DNA from 2 places in the Streptomyces sp. NPDC060184 genome. Region 2 is predicted to be linked to the other one. Evidence: riboswitches for the same ligand, from Rfam matches in the RefSeq annotation. Region 2 holds a riboswitch; the other holds the start of a gene.

The links. Region 2 has a riboswitch for cobalamin ahead of ACFWEE_RS22475 (CbtB-domain containing protein). Riboswitches for the same ligand answer to the same signal wherever they lie in the genome.
Region 1: another riboswitch for cobalamin. It lies ahead of ACFWEE_RS17060 (ABC transporter substrate-binding protein); the one in region 2 lies ahead of ACFWEE_RS22475 (CbtB-domain containing protein).

Annotation. Positions count from the first base shown of each region.
Region 1 covers NZ_JBHWYX010000022.1:107,340-115,278, forward strand. Annotated here, with positions in the region: gene ACFWEE_RS17045 (acyl-CoA dehydrogenase) at 1-640, shown strand, start outside; gene ACFWEE_RS17050 (acyl carrier protein) at 934-1,194, shown strand; gene ACFWEE_RS17055 (beta-ketoacyl-[acyl-carrier-protein] synthase family protein) at 1,191-2,414, shown strand; cobalamin riboswitch at 2,536-2,725, shown strand; gene ACFWEE_RS17060 (ABC transporter substrate-binding protein) at 2,796-4,007, shown strand; gene ACFWEE_RS17065 (FecCD family ABC transporter permease) at 4,004-5,182, shown strand; gene ACFWEE_RS17070 (ABC transporter ATP-binding protein) at 5,179-5,964, shown strand; gene ACFWEE_RS17075 (PRC and DUF2382 domain-containing protein) at 6,167-7,183, opposite strand; gene ACFWEE_RS17080 (adenosylcobinamide amidohydrolase) at 7,645-7,939, shown strand, end outside.
Region 2 covers NZ_JBHWYX010000034.1:82,931-90,422, forward strand. Annotated here, with positions in the region: gene ACFWEE_RS22455 (hypothetical protein) at 592-2,001, shown strand; gene ACFWEE_RS22460 (pirin family protein) at 2,328-3,293, opposite strand; gene ACFWEE_RS22465 (tetratricopeptide repeat protein) at 3,452-3,799, shown strand; gene ACFWEE_RS22470 (CbtA family protein) at 3,934-4,707, opposite strand; gene ACFWEE_RS22475 (CbtB-domain containing protein) at 4,730-4,945, opposite strand; adenosylcobalamin (AdoCbl) riboswitch at 4,949-5,095, opposite strand; gene ACFWEE_RS22480 (5-dehydro-4-deoxyglucarate dehydratase) at 5,853-6,806, shown strand; gene ACFWEE_RS22485 (glucarate dehydratase family protein) at 6,806-7,492, shown strand, end outside.

The DNA of each region.
Region 1 (7,939 bases), on a different contig from region 2:
CACCGCCGAGGGGGACAACCTCGCCGTGCACGCCAAGGCGGCGGCCGAGATGCTGCTCTCGGCCCCGGAGCGCGCGGCCGACGGGGAGACGGGGGGAGCGGGGGAGGCGCCGGGCGACCTCCGGGACCCGGCGTTCCTGCGCGGGCTGCTCACCGCGCTGGAAGCCCTCCGCTTCGCGCGGGCCCGGTCGTGGATGGGCGCTGCCCCGCCCGGGGACGCGCTCGGCCGCTGGAACGCGGGCTCGGGGGCCGCCCTGCGCGGTGTGGAGGCGCACGCGGTCCGGCAGGCCGCCGAGGCGTTCGCGGAGGCAGGCGCCGCCCTGCCCGGGGGGCCCGCGCGCGAACGGCTCGCGCAGGTGGAGCGGTTGTTCCTGCTGCGGCAGGTCGGTCGGGGCAGCGGGGAGTTGCTGGCCGACGGTCGGGTGACGGCCGAGCAGGTACGCGCCCTGCCCGAGCTGTACGAGGAGGCCGTGGCCGCCGTCGCCGAGCACGCTCCCGCGCTGGTGGAGTCGTTCGCGCTGCCGGAGGAGACTTTCGCCGACCGGCCGATCGCGGGGCCCGCCTACGCCGACGCCTACGACGACCCCGAAGGCCCCTGGCACCGGGCCGCCGCCCGTCCGGCCGGGGAGCTCGCGCGGTGACCCGCGGAGTGGGCCGTTCGGCGACCGGCTCGGGAGGGAGCGCGACGGCTGCCTCTGAGGGGCGCGTCCGACGGGTGCGCGAGGCCATGGGCTCACTGGGAGTGAGGGCCGTCCTTCTGGCGTACTGGGGAACGGCCTTCGTTGTCTCGATGGGGCGGAAGAAGCCGCAGGTGGGCGTAGAGGAATCGGTTCGCCGGAAGGCGTAACCAGACGGGGCTCAGTCAGTTACCGAGATGGGCCCGCTGAACGTGCCCGCCACCCCCCAGGTATGTGCCGAATACAAGAGGAAGATCATGAAGGTCATTCATCCGAAGATCGTCGGCGTGCTGACCGATACGTTCAAGGTGCCCGCGGCCGAGATTCACCCGGAGTCCACGATGGACAGCCTGGAGATGGACTCGCTCGCGGTGGCGGAGTTCGCCGTCATCATCAAGGAAACCCTCGGCATCCACACCCCCGTCGACACCCTCCACCGGGACGCCACCCTCGCGGACATCTCGGAGTTCATCCGCACCGCCTCCCGCCGCGCGGAGCCGGTGAGCAACACCCGATGAAGAGGCCCGAGATCGCCGTCACCGGACTGGGCATGATCACCCCGGCGGGCAACGACGCGGCCTCCACCTGGGAGGGCGTGCTCGCCGGGGTGTCCTCGGCCCGTACGGTCCCCGAACTGGACGGGTGCGCGGTCGACTTCGCCTGCACGGTCACCGGCATCGACCTGGACGACGCCGTCGGCGGCCGGACCGCCTACCGGATGGGCAAGTACGTCAAGTTCGCCGTGCTCGCCGCCCGGGAGGCCGTGGCCGACGCCGGTCTGGACCCCGGCGGCTGGGACGGCTCCCGGGTCTCGGTCGTGGTCGGCACCAGCAGCGGCGGGTCGGCGGCCCTCTCCGAACAGGCCGTGGTGCTCGACCGGCTGGGGGCCGAGGCCTCCTCGCCCGCGGGCATCCTGCTCACCATCCCCAACATGCCCGCCGCGGAGATCGCGATCCAGCTCGGGGCGACCGGCCCCAGCCTCGCTCCGTGCACGGCCTGTTCGTCCGGGGTCACCGCCCTGTCGGTCGCGCGGGACATGCTGATGAGCGGCCAGTGCGACATCGCCGTCGCCGGGGCGACCGAGTCGATCGTCTTCCCGGTGGCGATGACCGGCCTGGCCAGGTCCGGGGCGGCGGCCCTGCCGGACGGCGACCCGTCGCGGCTCTGCCGCCCGTTCGCCGAGGACCGGGCGGGCCTCGTCATGGGCGAAGGGGCTGCCATCATGGTGCTGGAACGGGCTGACGACGCCCTGGCCAGGGGGGCCGTACCCAGGGCGTTGATCGCGGGCACGGGGGCCACCACCGACGCCCACCACCCCACCAGCCCGCACCCCTCCGGCAAGGTGGCCAGGGCGGCCGTCGACGCCGCCCTGCGGGACGCCGACTGGCGCGCCGAGCAGGTCGACCACGTCAACGCGCACGGCACCGCGACCCCGCTCAACGACGCCACCGAGGCCGCTCTCATCGCCCGTGCCTACCCGCACCGGCCGCCGGTCACCGCACCCAAGGGCGTGCTCGGCCACTGCATGGGGGCAGCGGGCGCCATCGAGGCCGCGCTCACCGTGCTGACCCTCCAGCACCAGCTCGTCCCGCCGATCGCCAACCTGGACGCCCCCGCGCCCGGGTTCGACATCGACTGCGTCACCAAGGCGCCCCGGCCCGTCGCCGTCCGCCGGGCCGTCAGCCACTCCTTCGGGTTCGGCGGCCACAACGCCGTGATCGCGCTGCGGCTGCCCTGATCACAGGGCCCCGGACAGCGGGCGTCGCCGGACGGTCTCCGGCGGCGCCCGCTGCCGTACCCGGCCTCCTCGGCGGCGGTCGTACGGCATCGAACGGGCATCCGGCCCGTGCGGAAGGGCGTGATAGCTTCCCAGTGCCAGTCGCACTCCACACATGGGGTCAGGGAATCCGGTGAGAGTCCGGAACTGACGCGCAGCGGTGAGGGGGACGGGCGGGGCCACGGCCACTGGGAGACCCACGGGTGTCCCGGGAAGGCGTCCCGTCCGCACGAACCCGAGTCCGAAGACCTGCTGGCGCCCTGCGGTCCGTACGGGCCGCGGTCTTCCGTACAACGGGCCCCGCGCATGGGCCCAGAGACGCCGAGGTACCCCGTGCCGTCCATGGCCGTGTTCCGACAGTCCCGCCCCTCCCGCGACGCCCGGCACGTACGCGCGCCGCGTCGTCCGGACGGACCCGCTACAGCCCGTACCGCAGCGGTCCTCCACCTCGCGAGCGCGAGCACCGGACACCGTCCGACCCGCGGTCCGGGCGGACGGCGCTCCTTCCGGAGCACGCCCGCGGCCCGGTCCGCCCGCCCCGCCGCCCTGCTGACGGTGGGGCTCCTGCTGCTGACCGCCTGCGGCGGCGCCGCCGACGACGCACCGGCCGCCGCAGGTAAGGCCGGTGACGGATACCCGGTGACGCTCCACAACTGCGGACGCACCGTCACCGTCGCCTCCGCTCCGCACCACGCGGTCTCCCTCAACCAGGGATCGACGGAGATCCTGCTCGCCCTCGGCCTCGCCGACCGGCTCGCGGCCACCGCCACCTGGACCGACCCCGTGATGAAGGGCCTGGAGAAGGCCAACGCGAAGGTCCCGAGGCTCTCCGACAACGCCCCCTCCTCGGAGAAGGTGCTGGAGCGGGAACCCGACTTCGTCAGCGCCTCGTTCGAGTCCACCCTCGGCAAGGGCGGGGTCGCGCCCCGCGAGCAGTTCGAGGACCTGGGCGTCCCCACGTACGTCTCGCCCGCCGACTGCACCGGCAAGGACAACAGCGGCGACGGCGACGGCGCCCGCTCCACCGCCCTCACCCTGGACAGCGTCTACGGCGAGATACGCGACCTGGCCCGGGTGTTCGGCGTGCCGGGGCGGGGCGAGAAGGTCATCGCCGGGCTGCGGGCCCGGGTGACGGAGGCGACGGACGGCGTCGACGCCTCGGGCACCACCCTGATGTACTGGTTCGCCAACTCCGAGGCCCCGTACCTGGCGGGCTGCTGCGGGGCGCCCGGCATCATCACCACCGAGCTCGGCGCCAAGAACGTCTTCGACGACACCCACGAGGAATGGCCCCAGATCAACTGGGAGACCATCGCCGACCGCGATCCGGACGTCCTCGTCATCGGCGACCTCACCCGCAAGTCGCAGACGGCCGAGAGCGCCGAGAAGAAGATCGAGTTTTTGGAGTCCAACCCGGTGACCAGGAACATGGACGCCGTACGGAACAAGCGGTACGTGCTGCTCAGCGGCCAGGCCATGAACCCCACCATCCGCACGGTGGAGGGCATCGAGCGCGTCGCGGCGGGGCTGCGCGAGTTCGGCCTCGCCGGATGACGGCCGACCAGGACCCGGCGGGTGCCCGCACCGTGGCGCCGGCCGGCACCCGTCCGGAGCCGGCCGACACCGGTACCCGCCGGAAGTCGGCCGACGCATCCACCCCACCGGAGCCGTCCGCGAGCACCCGTCCCGCACCGTACGGGCGGCGCACCGGCCTGCGGGCCGTGCCCGAACCGCTCCTGTGGGGCGGCGGAACGGTGCTGCTCCTGGCCTCCGTCGCGGTGGCCGTCACCATCGGCCCGGCCCGGATCTCCGTCGCCGACGTGTGGTCGGTGGTCGCCGCCCACCTGGGCCTCGGCGATACGGAGCTGAGCCCGATCCGGGACGGCATCGTCTGGGACCTCAGGATGCCGCGCACCCTGCTCGCGGCCGTCTGCGGCGCCGGGCTCGCGGTGTGCGGGACCGTCATGCAGTCGCTGCTCCGCAACCCGCTCGCCGACCCCTTCGTCCTCGGCGTCTCCTCGGGGGCGTCCACCGGCGCGGTCGTCGTCGTGGTGCTGGGCGTCGGCGGGGGAGCCGTCTCCCTCTCGGCGGGCGCGTTCGTCGGCGCGCTCGTCTCGTTCGGGCTCGTCCTCCTGCTCAGCCACACCCTCGGCGGCACCACGGACCGGGTCGTGCTCTCGGGCGTCGCGGTGATGCAGCTCTTCTCCGCGCTCACCTCGTTCACCGTGATGACCGCCGCGGACGCCGAGCAGACGCGCGGAGTGCTGTTCTGGCTGCTCGGCTCGCTCAGCGGCGTCGGCTGGACGGACGTCCAGCTCTGCACCGGCGTGGTGGCGCTCACCCTGACGATCTGCCTGGGGCACGCCCGTACGCTCGACGCCTTCGCCTTCGGTCAGGACGCCGCGGCCACGCTGGGCGTCCATGTCGCACGCACCCGGACCGTGCTGCTCTGCACCACCGCGCTGCTGACCGCCGCACTGGTCAGCTCGGCCGGGGCGATCGGCTTCGTCGGCCTGGTGCTGCCGCACGCCGCCCGGGCCCTCGCGGGCGTGGGACACCGCAGACTGCTGCCCGTCACGGCGCTGGCCGGTGCCGTCTTCCTGGTCTGGGTCGACACCCTGGCCAGGACGGTCCTGGACCCGCAGGAGGTGCCGGTCGGCGTGGTCACCGCGCTCATCGGCGTCCCGGCCTTCGTCCTGGTCCTGCACCGCACCCGGAGCGTCGTATGACCGCCCCCGCCGAGGGACTGCGGGCCGACCGGGTGAGCCGGGCCGCCGGTGGCCGCCTCATCCTCGACGGAGTGACCCTCGCCCCGCCGCCCGGCGCCACCGTCGGCCTGATCGGCCCCAACGGCTCCGGGAAATCGACCCTGTTGCGGGTGCTCGCGGGCGTCCTGCCCCCGGAGGGCGGCCTCGTCACGCTCGACGGCGAACCGCTGGCCACGACGAACCGGCGCACCGTGGCCCGGCGGGTCGCCGTCGTCGACCAGCACGCGGCGACCCAGGTCGAGCTGCGCGTCATCGACGTCGTGCGCCTCGGACGCATTCCGCACCGCCGCGCCTGGTCCGCGCCCGGGCCGGCGGACGACGAGGCGGTCCGGCAGGCCCTGGAGCGGACCGGGCTGACCGACCGCGCCGGGCAGTCCTGGCACACCCTCTCCGGCGGTGAGCGCCAGCGGGTCCAGATCGCCCGCGCCCTCGCCCAGCGGCCCCGCGAACTCCTCCTCGACGAGCCCACCAACCACCTGGACATCCAGCACCAGCTGGAGCTGCTGACCCTGGTGTCCTCGCTGCCCCTCACCTGCGTCGTCGCCCTGCACGACCTGAACCTGGCCGCGATGTTCTGCGACCTGGTCACCGTGCTGGACGGCGGACGGGTGGTCGCGGCGGGCACCCCGCACGAGGTGATCACCGAGCGGCTCATCGCGGACGTCTACCGGGTGCGGTCCGTGGTCACCGGGGACGGCCCGCGGGGGAGGCCCAGCGTGCGGTTCCTGCCCGCCGGGGCGTGACCCGAGCGGTCTGCGGGGGAGGGGCGTGGGTGGAAACAGCGCCCGGGGAGCGGGAGGCAGGGAATCAGGGTGCGGCGGAGCGCGGGCATGGAAGTGCGCGCCGGGGGAGTGGGAAGCAGGGTGCGGGGCGGAACCGTCGCCGCGGTACCGCCCCGCACCCTGCTCGTGATGGCCCTCGGTCCGCCGCCGGGGTGGCCGGAGGTCAGCGACGTCCTCCCGGCCCGAAATCACCGCCCATGTCCTTGCCGGTGCGTGATTCCGTACCGTCCGCGTAGTCGATCTTCTCCTTGCGGACCTCGGCGGAGACCTCCTTCTGCTCGGTCACCCGGTCCCTCTCCAGCCGCACCCGTTCCACGGCCACGGCCTCCTTGCGCACGGTCGCGCGCTCGGCGTGCAGGGTCACCTCGACGTCCTGCTCGCCGATGGCGGTCTGCCCGGTCACCTTCTCGCCCGGAGCCAGCGGCTCCCGGACCACGCGAACCTCCTCGTGCGAGACGGGCACCGTGCGGGTGACCTCCTCCGTCACGACGTACTTGTGCAGGCGGGCCTTCCCGCTCTCGTACTCCTCCGTGCCGACGCGCAGCTGCTCCTCGGAGCGGATGAGTTCCTCCTGGCCGGCGAGGTCCGCCTTCGACATGTCGGGAGCGGACCTCGCGCCGGCGCCCGCCAGCGGCCGTGCTCCGGCCGCTGCGTCGGTGTCCCGGTGCGTGCCGGCGCCCGTCATGCCCGTGCCGGTCATGCCCGCGGTACCGCCGGTCGCCTTTCCGGTGCCGGTGGTACGGGCCGCGCCCGCCGCCCCGGCGCCCGCAGCCGCTCCGGCGGCGCCGCCCATCGCGCCCGTCCCGGCCGTCGTCCGGCCGTCCGCGCCCATGCCCGTACCCGCGGTGCTCCTGGGCTTCCTCGTCAGCCCGTAGTGGCGGTAGAGCTCCTCCTCCTCGGCGACGGAGAGATGGGCGTCCGCGTCGACCCGGGGAGCGTCCTTGACGCTCTCCTTCGGGTGCGCCACGTGCAGGTCCGCGCCGACCCGGCGGGCTCCGGCGAGCGGAACGAAGCTCTCCTTCATCCCGAACATGCCGGTCTTGACCGTGACCCAGTCGGGCTTGCCGGTGTCGTCGTCGACGTACACCCGGCCGACACTGCCGACCTTTTCGCCCCCGTTGTCGTAGACGGTGAGACCGTCGAGCTCTCCGGAATCCGTGAAACCGTCAGCGGCTGCCATGACCGATGCCTCCTCGCCCGGACGCGTCCTGTGGTGGGTCCACTCAGGTGCGGCACGCCCGGTTCCATCGCGCCTCACCCGGATGGCCCCTGCAACCCACCGGCCGTCCGGGGCCCGGCGGACAGGGGGCGTCGTGCCCGCTCCGGCCCGCGACCGCCGGGAAAGGTGACCCGGGCCACCCATTAGGCCAGACGGGTGACGGCCGGGTGAGGAGGCGGCCCGGGGGCAGGCGGGCACACCGGCCCGCCCGTAAGCCGGCCGGACGGCGTACGGGCGCGGCCCCACGGCCCCGCGGCCGGGCGGAACCACGGCCCCGCATAGGATCGACCGGCCGTCGTCCGTACCGGCGACCGGCCGTCGTCGTCCGCACCGGCGGGCCGTCCACCGCGGCCGGCCGCCGCACACCCCGGGGAACCGCCATCGCCTCCGTACCCCTCCCGCGCCCGGCGCCGCGCGGCCTCCTGCGCACCCGGCACGAGGACGGCCACCGGCTGGGCCATCTGGTCTGGCGGCTGGCCCCCGGCAGCCGGGTCTGCAGCAGCGCGGTCCTCGGCGGCGGCATCGGCACCCGCGCCTGGATCCTCAACGCCCAGGTGCCCGGCGGGTACCCGAGGCTCGACCCCGACCGCCACCTCGCGGAGATCGCCGCGGCGGAGGGACTCGACGGACCCGGCGCCGGACTCATGACCGCCGCCGACGTGAGCGCCTACACCGAGGCGCACGACGAGGGCGTGACGGCCACCGTCACCAGTGGCC
Region 2 (7,492 bases):
GCCTCCCTGGGAGGTGCGCGGAATCCAAGCCGACTTTCCAGCCAATGGCGCGTCGAGACGAACGCACGACCCTCTCGAGGGATGTGGCGCAACCTCGGCTCTGTCTGCGCCTGGAGATGCAGTGTTTCGGTTCTCGCACAAGTTCGTCATGCGTCGCGAGGTCCTCCTTGAGGTATCACGCATGGTGGTCGGCGCGGTAATCCGTGTCCTGATCAACGAACTCGTCAGCTGGCTCATGTGAGTCGACGGTGACGGGCCCCAGGGGTCCGTCACCCTTTTCATTCCGGCGCCACACCCGCGATTGTCGCCACACCCTTCACTTCACCGAATCCCCGCCCTTCCATCCGGTCCTGACGGGCTTGGACCATCTCATCGGCCGACGAAGTGCACCGAGCGCGGGCGCCGCATGCGCGCCATCACCCGCGCGCGGAACGACCCACCGGCGCAAGTCGGCCAGGGAACTAGCGACAGCCCCCGTGACGGACGGACCTCTTCGGAGCGAACGTGGACATCCGGTGGAGACACCGTGACAGGATGTCGACGTCTCACCGGACGGCTGCATTGTGTCAATTCAAGGGCAACAGAGGGAAGATGAAGATATTTCGGCGGCGCGGAGCCTCGCAGGACCAGGATCGTACCGAGCAGGCGATCCAGGAGTACCGGACCGCGTACGAACGGGGGCTCGCCGCCGAGCAGGGCCAGGAGCCGGCGCGGGCGCTGGCCGAGTTCGCGCGGGCGCAACACGCCCTGGACCGTTTGGACGCCGCCTCCCCCGGCCTGACCGAGGTTCCCCAGGCCCGAGCCGGACTGCTCTACGCCATGGGACGGGCCAGGACTGATGCCGGAGACGTGACCGGTGCAGTCGCAGCCCTGGACCAGGCCGAGGAGCTGTACCAGCGGATGGAGTCGGAGCAGCTCGCCACCCGGAAGGAGGGTGAACAGCGGGGTGGCCGGCAGGAGACGGGTCCCGTTCCCGCGGTCTTGCTGACGGCCGATGTCCGGCTACGAAGGGCCCGAGCCCATGCCGAGTGGGACCGTCCCTTCAGCGCCCTCAGCGATCTGGACATGTCGATCGGTGGGTACATGCGGGCGGGAGCCTTCTCGCCCCTCTCGGACCGTTCCGGGGACGCGGCCCGGATCCTGGCCGTCGGGGCGAGGATCCAACTGCGGGTGGGCGACCATGAGCTGGCTCTGGAATGCGGCCAGGAGTCCCTCGCCCGATACCAGGAGATGGGCGGTGTCGGGCCGGAGGCGATCCCGTACGCGATCGGTTTCGCCGCCCCGGTCGTCTCCATGCTGGAGGCGAAGCGTGGGCAGTGGGACGCGGCGCTGGCCGTGGACGGCTTGATTCTGGAGGCCGCAGAACTCGGCGGGGTCGGGAGTTCAGGAGCTCATGCCCGGATCGGTGTCCACCTGAGAGAGGCCGGGCGGGACGCGGAGGCGGCCGGACATCTGGCCATGGCCGCGCGCGGGTCGCGTGATCGGATCGCGGAGATGGAGCGGGAGTTCGGGTCGGTGCTTGCGCCGAGTCTGCGGGAGGTACTGCTGGAAGCGGAGCGGACGGAGCCCACGAGGCTCGCGGTGGGCGTGCGGTCCGGCGCCCCGGATCCGCTGGAGATCCGGACGCTGCGACTCTCCCTCTGCGGCGGGGACGGAGCCAGGTACTCGGCTACCGGCCGGATGAACGTGGTCGACGCTGTGCCACGTCAGGTCACTCTGCTCGCCCGAATCGGCCGGCAGCTGATCGCGTCCGAACGCCTTCCCTCGGCATTGCGCGTGCTCTGGGAGGCGCTGCTGCTCTGCGATGCCGCCAGCCGCTGGGCCGCCTTGAACACCGGCGCCTCCACCGCGGCCGTGCCGCTGCGCGAGGCAGAGGAGAGCGCCTTGGCCGGAGCGGCCGTTCTCGTCGGCATGCTGAAACGATCCGGGGATCCGATGAGCGACGCGCTCACCGCCGACCTGAGGAACGCCAGGGAACGCCTGGGCCTGTCGGCGCACTGAGCATTTTCAGGGTTGCCGTTCCAGGGTGAGGACGGCTGCGGCGATTGCGGTCGTGCGGTTGGGGCAGCGGGCCTTTCAGGCTTGTCCGACCGGTCCAGACAGCGGACGGGGACCACGGGCATCCGACTACCGGCCAGGAACGGCGGCACCAGGTCGGCATCGATCCGATCGGCCCATGACACACGTGCCCGCACACAGGACTCGACACGCGTCGTCCCGAGTCCGGCGGCCCCCTCAGTCCGAGCCCGAAGCAGGTGCGGTTCGCGTGTCTCGGCACGACGGCCGCCAGCGGGAGCCTGGTCAGTCCAGCCACTGATTTACGCAGGTCAGCGCACCCGGCCACGCGGCTTCAGCGGTGTGGTGGGCAGTTGTGGGGCAGGCAGGCGGGCACCGTGGTAGCCGTGCACTTCGCCGAACCGCGAACTCTTCTCCCAGTCGTCTCGCGCCTGGACGATCTCCTCCTCCGTCCGCCCGATGAAGTTCCACCACATGACGATCTCCTCCGCGAACGGCTCGCCCCCGAGGAGCATGAGTCCGGCGTCGGAGTCCGCGCGCAGGGGCAGTTCGCCACGGCCGCAGCCGAGGTAGAGCATCGATCCGGGGAGTACGGGCACGCCGTCGACGTGGGCCTCGCCCGACATCGACAGGACCGCGTACTCGAAGTCCGGGTCGAGCGGCAGGCGGGTCTCGGTGCCCGTCGCGAGGGCGAGGTCGATGCCGACGATCGGGGTGTAGGTGGTGCCCGGCGAGGCCGCGCCGTCGAGTTCGCCAAGGATCACCGTGGCGGTGAGGCCGGGGGCCGTCACCGTGGGGAGGCCGGCGTGGTGCTGGAAGTCGGGTTCGACGTGACGGTGGGCCTCCGGTAGGGCCACCCACAGCTGGGCGCCGTGCAGAAACCGGGCGTGGCTCTTCGGGCTCTCCTCGGAGTGGCTGATGGCCCGGCCCGACGTCATCAGCCCCAGCTCCCTGGGGTGTACGGTACGCAGGCTGCCGAGGCTGTCACGGTGGAGCACCTCGCCCTCGTGCAGCCAGCTCACGGTCTGCAGCCCCATGTGCGGGTGGGGCGGCACCTGCATGCCGGGCTCGTCCGCGATGTCGTCGGGGCCGTAATGGTCGACGAAGGCCCAGGCGCCGATCATGCGGCGGCCGAGGTTCGGCAGCAGCCTGCGCACTTCGGTGGACTCGCCGAGCCGTACGTGGCGCGGGGTGAGGAGTTCACGTACCGGTTCGGCGACGACGAAGCCCCGTCCGCCGCAGACGGACAGCGTGGCCTGGCGATCGAGGTTGCTCATGGTGGTCAACCTATTGCGCTCCGGCCCGGCCCGAGGGGCAGTGGCGCGATCGCCACCTCGCCGATTTAGTGGAATATTCAACCATCGCGGTATGTTGTCGCGAGCACACGGGCGGAAGGCCGGATCGGCCGCCCCGCCGGCGGCAGAGGAGGAAACCCATGGACGAGACCTACTACGAGTTCGGCACGGCCGCCGACCGCTGGAACCGCGCGCAGTTCTTCTTCGACGCGAAGGAATACCTCACCGCGGCGCGCATTCTCCGCGGGCTGGTGGACGAGGTCCCCGAGCAGGTCGCCCCGCGCCTGCTGCTCGCCCGCGCCTACTACCACTCGGCGCGGCTCGGGAAGGCCGAGGCGGAGCTGCGGATCGTCCTGGAGCGCGACCCGGTCGAGGACTACGCGCGCCTGCTGCTGGGACGCACGCTGGAGCGCCAGGGCCGGCACGAGGAGGCCGCGCCGCACCTGCGGGTGGCCGCCGCTCTGAACGGCGACTTCGCCACCGACTGACGTCCCCGCGTCCCGTGGCGCCGGAGGCAGCCGCTTCAGGGAAGGGCGTACGACGCAGAGGTGTGCGGCCGGAGAGCTCTCCGGCCGCACACACACGCGGGTGCTCCGACCTCGTGGGTCGGCCGCGGGGTGGGTCAGCCCACCGCCCCGGCGGTCCGGGGCGCACCTTCCCGGGAGGCCGCGCCGCGCTCGCGCGAGGGCAGCAGCAGGCGCTCGGTGAAGGCGCCGAAGATCAGCCCGAAGCTCACCCAGAGGGTGGCCTGGACCGCGAGGGTGGAGAGCCGGAATTCCCAGAGCAGGGTCGCCGGGAAGTCCGCCCCCACTTCGTCGAACGACGGCAGGAACACGTAAGCGAGCGCGATCAGCAGGACGTATCCGGCGGAGGCGGCGACGGTCGCGTTCCAGTTGCCGAGGCGCGGTGCGAGTCTCCTCCCGGCGATGACGGCGGCGACGGCGAGCAGGATGCTGAGCGCCACCATGAGGAAGAACAGCCCCGTACGTTGCCCGATGGTGTCGGGGTTGCCGACGGCCGGCGGGTTGGCCGGGTACTTCAGGAACGGTACGAGGTACACGGTCAGCAGCGCCGCACCCGCGACCAGGGCCGCGGTGGCCCGGGGGCCGAAGTTCCCGATGCGGCCGAGGGCGTAGCAGAAGACGAGTGCCGCGATGCCGCCTACGGCGACGCCGAAGACGAGGACACCGGTGGCGAGGCCGCCGGTGGCCTGCATCGTCCGGCTGACCAACTCCTCGCCGCCGTGGTGGTCGTGGCTGTGGGCCTCTTCCAGGGCGATGGACGCGTCCACCCGGGATTCGCCGAGGAAGTAGGCGACGAGCAGCGCCGCGACGCCCGCGAGCAGGCCCGCGAGCATGCCGCGGACCAGGAGCGCTCGAACAGATATGGAATTCATGAGAGTTCGGGTCCCCTGGGGTCTAGTGGCAGGGGAAGCCGAGGAGGTGACGGCCGTCGTGGACCCACTCGTGAACGGCCTCGCCGGAGATGACCGAGGTGGCGCCCTGCTCGGCGCCGACGAAGTACAGCAGGACGAGCATGAGGATGCCGAAGAAGACCGCCCACGGGGCGATCGCCTTCAGCGATATGGGGGTGACGGCGGGTACGCCGGTCGAGGGTGCGGCAGTGTGTGCCATGGCAGAACCTCCTGAGGGAACACGCGTCCCGATCGTGGTGCCTGAGACGACGGTGCTGGGTCTGACTTCCCGCAGGTACGGGTTCACAGTGGCGCGACCGTGCCGGATTCTCACCGGACTTCCGTTGCGCCGTCGTCATGCTGGTCAGACCATAGCGCCTGCGTTCGGGCGCCGCCATGGCGCATCCCGCCGCCTCTTACTCAACGCCAGTACGCGCAGGGGCCGTTGAGGAAGAGGGAGACTTCCGCGACGGCCCCTCGGGTGACATACGTCTCACTGACGCTGAACCCCGCGCGGGGCAAGTCGAATTCGCCGACACCGGTGCCGGCACCGGCACCCCTCGGATCCGTACACCCCCACAGCCCGGCCACCCGGGGCCCGGCGCACCCGGCCTCGGCCGTGCGCGACCGGACGCACGGGATCCCAGGCCCGCCCAGCCCTCACCCCGACGCGCCCAATCGCGCATGGTCACGCACAGTTGTGCACCTGGCGGAACAAAGGCAGCACATCCGCACGCGCGACCGACGTCCGGTTTCCCTCACTCCCGCCCCCACCATGGCTGGAAATCACCCACAGGGTTCGCGTCCGAGCGGTGGCCCGCACGGCGAACCCCAGGGGCCTCCGTCCGATCCTTGCGGGTGAAGCCCGATGGAGGGTCCGCACCATCACCGCAGTTCAGATGGCATCTGTGCGCACACCCTCTCCCATCGTGGCGAGCGGACCCCACCCCCTCGCCCCCAGCCAGAAGCCTCACCCCGGACCGTCGGGCGCAGTTCGCTTCACGTCCGCATGTCTGAAACCGGCCCACGCACAACCCTTGACCTCGGCGCGCGGCGGCGCCTACTTTCCGTGCAGCGATTCGTCATATTGACCAATGTTCATATACATGAACTCGGAAAGGTGCTTCATGCTAGAGGGCGTTCTGTTCTTTCCCGTGACTCCGTTCGCTCCGGACGATTCGGTGGATACCGCGAAGCTGGCGGAACACGTGCGAAGCGGGGTCCGCGCCGGAGCGGGCGGCGTGTTCGTCGCCTGCGGCACCGGGGAGTTCCACGCGCTCGGTGTGGAGGAGTTCGCCTCGGCGGTGCGGACGGCCGTAGAGGCAACGGGCGGTCAGGTTCCGGTCTTCGCCGGTACGGGCGGTTCGCTGCCTCTTGCCCGGCAGTACGCGCGGGCCGCGGAGGAGGCCGGTGCCGACGGGCTGCTGCTGATGCCTCCGTACCTGGTGGCAGGAGAGCCGGCCGGGCTGGTCGCCTATGTGCGCCAGGTGGTCGCGGCCGGCTCGCTGCCGGTGATCGTCTACCAGCGGGGCACCGCCCGCTTCGATGTCCCCTCGGCCCTCGAAGTGGCCCGGATGCCCCAGGTCGTGGGCCTCAAGGACGGCACCGGTGATCTCTCCCTGCTGTCCCGGATCGTGACCGCCGTCCGCGCGGACGCCGAGTGCGGCGGTGCGGGATTCCAGTTCTTCAACGGGATGCCCACCGCGGAGGGCACCGTGCTCGCCTACCGCGGCATCGGGGTCGAGCTGTACTCGTCCGCGGTGTTCTGCTTCGCCCCCGAGGTCGCCCTCGCCTTCCACCGGGCCGTCACCTCCGGGGACGACGCCACCGTCCAGCAGCTCCTGGGCGGCTTCTTCCATCCTCTGATCGCACTGCGCGAGAAGGTCCCCGGCTACGCGGTCGCCCTGGTCAAGGCGGCGGTCCGGCAAGGAGGCCTGGACGTCGGCGGCGTACGCCCCCCGCTGACCGATCCCACGCCCGAGCACCTCGCGGAGCTGGAACGGATCGTCGCGCGGGGCCGCGCCCTGGCGACCGCCGGTGCCGGCGTCGGCGTCGGTGCGGGCGCCGGGGAGGTGCTGTGATGGGCGACAGCCTGCGGATCACCCGCATCGAGATCACCCCCGTGGCGTTCAAGGACCCGGCCCTCCTCAACGCGGTCGGCGTCCACGAGCCGTACGCGCTCCGCGCCGTCGTCGAGGTCCACACCGACCAGGGCGTGTCCGGGCTGGGCGAGACCTACGCCGACGAGGGGCACCTGCGCCGGCTGCGTGCGGCGGCCGACGCGATCACCGGCATGGACGTGCACGCCACCGGTCCGATGCGCCGGCGGATCGCCGAGGTGATCGGCAGCGACTCCGGCAGCGACGGCCACGGCCTGACGGGCATGATCACCACCAGCAGCACGGTGGACCGGGTCTTCTCCCCCTTCGAGGTGGCCTGCCTGGACATCCGGGGCCGGGCCGTCGGCCGCCCGGTGAGCGATCTGCTCGGCGGTGCGGTACGCGACCAAGTGCCTTTCAGCGCCTATCTGTTCTACAAGTGGGACGCGCACCCGGGGCACGAGCCCGACGGCTGGGGCCCTGCCCTGGACCCCGAGGGGATCGTGGCGCAGGCCAGGCGCATGGTGGACGAGTACGGCTTCACCGCCATCAAGCTCAAGGGCGGAGTCATGCCGCCGGAGCAGGAGGTCGAGGCGGTCCTGGCGCTGCGTGAGGCCTTCCCCGCCACCCCGCTGCGCCTGGACCCCAACGCGGCCTGGACCGTTGAG